DNA from 2 places in the Stutzerimonas sp. LR2 genome. Region 1 is predicted to be linked to the other one. Evidence: predicted binding sites of a transcription regulator. Region 1 holds the regulator's gene; the other holds the start of a gene.

What was found. Region 1 encodes LexA, which represses DNA repair genes until DNA is damaged. Its sites were predicted from a motif close to CTGTNTNNNNANACAG; they were not measured.
Region 2: the regulator LexA is predicted to act here: its motif matches at 1,515-1,530, upstream of imuA (translesion DNA synthesis-associated protein ImuA).

The regions. Positions count from the first base shown of each region.
Region 1 covers NZ_JBVTRR010000007.1:49,331-51,722, reverse strand. The annotation lists gene ACVRRC_RS21030 (TetR/AcrR family transcriptional regulator) at 1-369, opposite strand, end outside; gene lexA (transcriptional repressor LexA) at 570-1,178, shown strand; gene sulA (SOS-induced cell division inhibitor SulA) at 1,189-1,668, shown strand; gene ACVRRC_RS21015 (hypothetical protein) at 1,735-1,971, opposite strand; gene ACVRRC_RS21010 (DMT family transporter) at 2,177-2,392, shown strand, end outside.
Region 2 covers NZ_JBVTRR010000002.1:886,235-888,626, reverse strand. The annotation lists gene mtnA (S-methyl-5-thioribose-1-phosphate isomerase) at 146-1,222, opposite strand; gene imuA (translesion DNA synthesis-associated protein ImuA) at 1,550-2,167, shown strand; gene ACVRRC_RS10645 (Y-family DNA polymerase) at 2,176-2,392, shown strand, end outside.

The DNA of each region.
Region 1 (2,392 bases):
GCCCTGGCTCTGACTGAAGGACAAGCCCAGCAGGCGCATGAAGATCGACAGGTCGTCGCCGCTACGCGGCTTGACCGCCAATGCCTGCTCCACGAGGATTTCCAGGAGCTCCTCGAGCGTGTCCTTCTTGTCGGTGAGCGCCTCGCGGCGATCCAGCTCACGCTCCAGGCTGGCACAGAACGGCCCGAGGAAACGCGAGAACACCGCCTGGATGAGCGCCTTCTTCGAACCGAAGTGATAGTTGACCGCCGCGAGGTTGACCCCAGCCTTGCTGGTGATCAGACGAAGCGAGGTCTCGGCGAAGCCTTTTTCCGCGAACAGCTGTTCCGCTGCATCAAGAATGCGCTCAACTGTTTCCGACTGCGCCATGCCCCCTCCGAAAGACAAACAACTGTTTGAAACTTACGTTTCACCGACCGGCAAGTCAACCACGAAACGCCGCGTGGCACTAGCGTCATTGTCGCAGACGCACTGCCCAGCCCGCCGGCTGACCCGACATGAAACATTCATTGCCAAGGCCGGATCACTGTATATAATCCCAGTCACTGTATAAAAGAACAGAGACCGACATGATCAAGCTGACGCCTCGCCAGACGGAAATTCTCGCCTTCATCAAGCGCTGCCTGGAAGACAACGGTTATCCGCCAACCCGCGCGGAGATCGCTCAGGAGCTCGGCTTCAAGTCGCCCAATGCCGCGGAGGAGCACCTCAAGGCGCTCGCCCGCAAAGGCGCCATCGAGATGACGCCCGGCGCCTCCCGCGGGATACGTATTCCCGACTTCGAGCCCGCACCTGCCGAAACCGGCTTGCCCATCATCGGCCGCGTCGCTGCTGGCGCACCGATACTGGCCCAGCAGCATGTCGAGGAATCCTGCCAGATCAGCCCCGCCTTTTTCCATCCGCGCGCCGATTATCTGCTGCGTGTGCACGGCATGAGCATGAAGGACATCGGCATTTACGACGGTGACCTGCTGGCCGTGCACACCACCCGTGAGGCCCGCAACGGCCAGATCGTGGTGGCGCGGGTCGGCGATGAGGTGACCGTCAAGCGTTTCAAGCGCGACGGCAAGAAGGTCTGGCTGCTGGCGGAGAACCCGGAATTCGCCCCCATCGAAGTCGACCTCGAACATCAGGAATTGGTTATCGAAGGCTTGAGTGTCGGCGTCATACGCCGCTGAGGAGAAGGTTATGCAGTACCAGACCAGCACTTCCCGGCCCCAACTATCGCTGTTCGACGGTGTCATCGCACAAAGCCTGGCACCTTTCGGCAGCCTTGCACCGCGCAGCAAACCCGAGCAGGAGAAAAAGGATCACCTGAGCGAGTTGAGCCTCAGCGGCAGCAGTCAGCACTGCCATCTGCTGCTCACGCCGATCCTGCGCGAACTCGGCGACGCGACGGACAGCCGCTGGCTGACACTGATCGCGCCGCCCGCCTTCCTTTCACAGAGCTTCCTGCGCAAGTGCGGCCTGAACCGCGAGCGCATCATCCTGCTGCAACCACGCAACGCGGAAGGCGCGCTGGAACTCGCGTGCAAGGCGCTGGCGTCCGGCTGCAGCCATACCGTCATCAGCTGGCTCGGCCAGATCGACGACGCGACACGCAGCAAGCTGCGCAACGCCGCCAGCCTGGGCGGGGCGCAGAGCCTGAACATTCGTCTGGGTTGTTGAGTGGCGGCGGGCACAAGGACGTGCTGCCTGTTGTGAAGTGAAGGCCGAGCCCCGGAGCAGCTGCGCTCAGTGCAGAACGCGCGGCTCGTCTGCATCGTGGTCGAAATCGCCTTCTGTCATCCGACCCGCCATCTGAACGCCAACATTAAACATCGCCTTGGCAATCTCCACATGCTGCCCCTGCAGGAAGAGCTTGGCGTCGTCGGAAAAGTCGAGCGTGACCAACACCTCTTCGTCCTCGGCACGACGAAGCACGATGCGCCCGTCTGGTAGCTCGACGATTTCCAGAAAAGATGTAGGCATGGATCAGCTCCGCGTGAAAGGCCGCCATTGTAGCAGCCGGTCGCCGTCGCGGCAGCCTTTGGCGCTTCAGGCCACCAGTCCGGCGCGCTGCTGGGCGCACACCTCGTGCGTTGCGCCCCGAAAATGACGTGCCCAAGGCGGATCGGCAACGTAGCATGCGCTGAAAAAAGCGCGCGCATCTCTGCGCCGGGACAAGGAATCGTGCATGACCACCCGCACCTTGCTGCTCACCGCTCTGGCCATGCTGGCGTTCGCCGGCAACTCGATCCTCTGTCGGATCGCGCTGCGGGACACCGCCATCGATCCAGCCAGCTTCACCGGCCTGCGGATAGTCGCCGGAGCGCTCACTCTATGGCTGCTGTTGCGCGTCGACAGGGCCGACCAGCCCCTAGGGGGTGACTGGGTCGGTGCCATGGCGCTG
Region 2 (2,392 bases), on a different contig from region 1:
CATAAGCTGAGCCTTGCGCACAGCAAAACCGAGCCAGCGAGCCTTGCGGAATAACCTGGAGCCCCTCAGGCAGGAGCCTCGCAGAGCTTGCCGAGGCGAAGGACATGCGCAGCCATCGAGATGGCGCGCAAGGTCGGCAGCGATTTCAGTGCAACCGCTTGCGGTTCATCAATTCGGTCATCTTCGCGGCGTTCGGGCGCTCGACCACCCCCTTCTCGGTGACGATGGCATCGATGAGATCGGCCGGCGTCACGTCGAACACGGGATTGAAAACTTCGATCTCGGCGGCAAAGCGCTGGCCATTGACCTCCAGCAGCTCGCTGCCGGCACGCTCCTCGAGGAGGATCTCGTCACCGCTTTCCAGAGCCATGTCGATGGTCGAACTGGGCGCCACCACCATGAAACGCACGCCGTGGTGCATCGCCAGCACCGCAAGCTGGTAGGTGCCGATCTTGTTCGCCACATCGCCGTTGGCAGTGATGCGATCCGCCCCGACGATCACCCAGGAAATACCGCGCGACTTCATCAGATGGGCGGCCGCCGAGTCGACGTTCAACGTGGCCGGCACGCCATCGCCCAGCAGCTCCCAGGCAGTCAGGCGAGAACCCTGCAGCCAGGGGCGGGTTTCGTCCACGTAGACGCGCTCCACCAGCCCGTCGAGATGCGCCGCGCGGATGACACCGAGCGCGGTGCCGAAACCGCCGGTCGCCAGGGCACCGGTGTTGCAGTGAGTAAGCAGGTTCTGCGGATTGCCCTGATGGCGACGAATGAGGTCGACACCGAACTGCGCCATGGCCAGATTGGCCTCCCGATCGCTCTCATGTATCGAGATGGCCTGGGCCTCCAGCGCCGCGCAAGGATCCTCGCCTGGCTTGAGGCGTTCGAGACGTTCGCGCATCTGATTCAGCGCCCAGAACAGATTGACCGCCGTGGGACGCGATGCAGCAAGGAGCGCGACATCTTCCTCCAGCGCCTGCCGCCAATCACCACCGGCCGCCATGCGCGTACGGGCAGCCAGGACCAGCGCATAGGCCGCACTGATGCCGATGGCAGGCGCGCCGCGCACGACCATGTTGCGAATGGCGTCAGCGACCGCAGCGGCAGAATCGCAGCTGTGCCAGACCTCTTCGGTCGGCAGCTTGCGCTGATCGAGCAGGCTCAGGCGATCGCCATGCCACTCGATCGATTTCACCTTTTCCGCGGCCAGCAGGCGCTCGCGCATGGCATTTCCCTCGTTCAGCTTCGTCGAAGCAGGACCCATGATGCGCCCCGCACAGCAAAGAAAAAGCCCGGCTCGCGACCGAACCGGGCTTTCTATCTCGATATGGCCGGGAACAGTGAGGCCTCGCATCCCGGGCGCGAATGCTAATGCACTGATTTTCCAAGTACAAGCGACGGCTATTGATGCCTGGTTCTGGCTGTTTTCCCCGGGCAGCGCCGCTCGACCTGTCAGCAGACCCACCGGATACGCGCGTCCATCCGAGCCAACTTGACCAGGCACGAGCCGCCTAATACTGTACCTATATACAGTTATCTGGATGCCGTACTCATGTCTTCCGTGGTCGCCCTTGACCGCCTGCTGGATGCTCGCCGCATCTGGCGTGGCCAGTCCGTTGCATCTCCTACGGCGGCCCAACCGACCGGACATGCCATGCTGGATGCGCTCTTGCCCGCTGGCGGCTGGCCGGATTCGGCACTCAGCGAAATTCTTTTCGCAGCCCCGGGGATCGGCGAGCTACGCCTGCTGTGGCCGACGCTCGCCAGGCTGACCAGCGCAGGCGAACGTGTCGTGCTGGTCGCCCCGCCCCATCGTCCCTGCCCCCAGGCCTGGCTTGCGGCTGGAGTGGATCTGCGCCATCTGGTCATCGTCCAGGCCAAGGACCGCGATGCCTTGTGGAGCGCCGAACAGTGCCTGCGCTCCGGCAGTTGCGCCGCCGTGCTGTGCTGGCCGCGACAGGCCGACGACCGCGCCCTGCGACGTCTGCAGATAGCCGCCGAAACCGGCCAGACCCTGGCCTTTGCCTATCGTCCGCTGCGCGAAGCGGAAAATCCGTCGCCTGCGGCATTGCGCCTGACCCTCGAGGCACAGCCGGTGCAACTACGGGTCATCAAGTGCCGCGGCGGCCTGGCTCCGGCCCGGCCGCTACCAGCCAGCGCCTGGCAATAGGTGCGACGATGCTCTGGGCCTGCATTCTACTGCCGCAACTGGCCATGGACGGCATCCTGCGCCACCGCGACGATGCCGCCGCACCACTGGTTCTGCTCGCCGGCCCGCCACAGCGCCGCGTGCTGCAGGCTGTCAACACCGCCGCCCGCAAGCTCGGCCTCAAACCAGGGCAATCGCTGGTCGCAGCCCAGGCATTGACCCACGACTTCGCCACTGCCGATTACG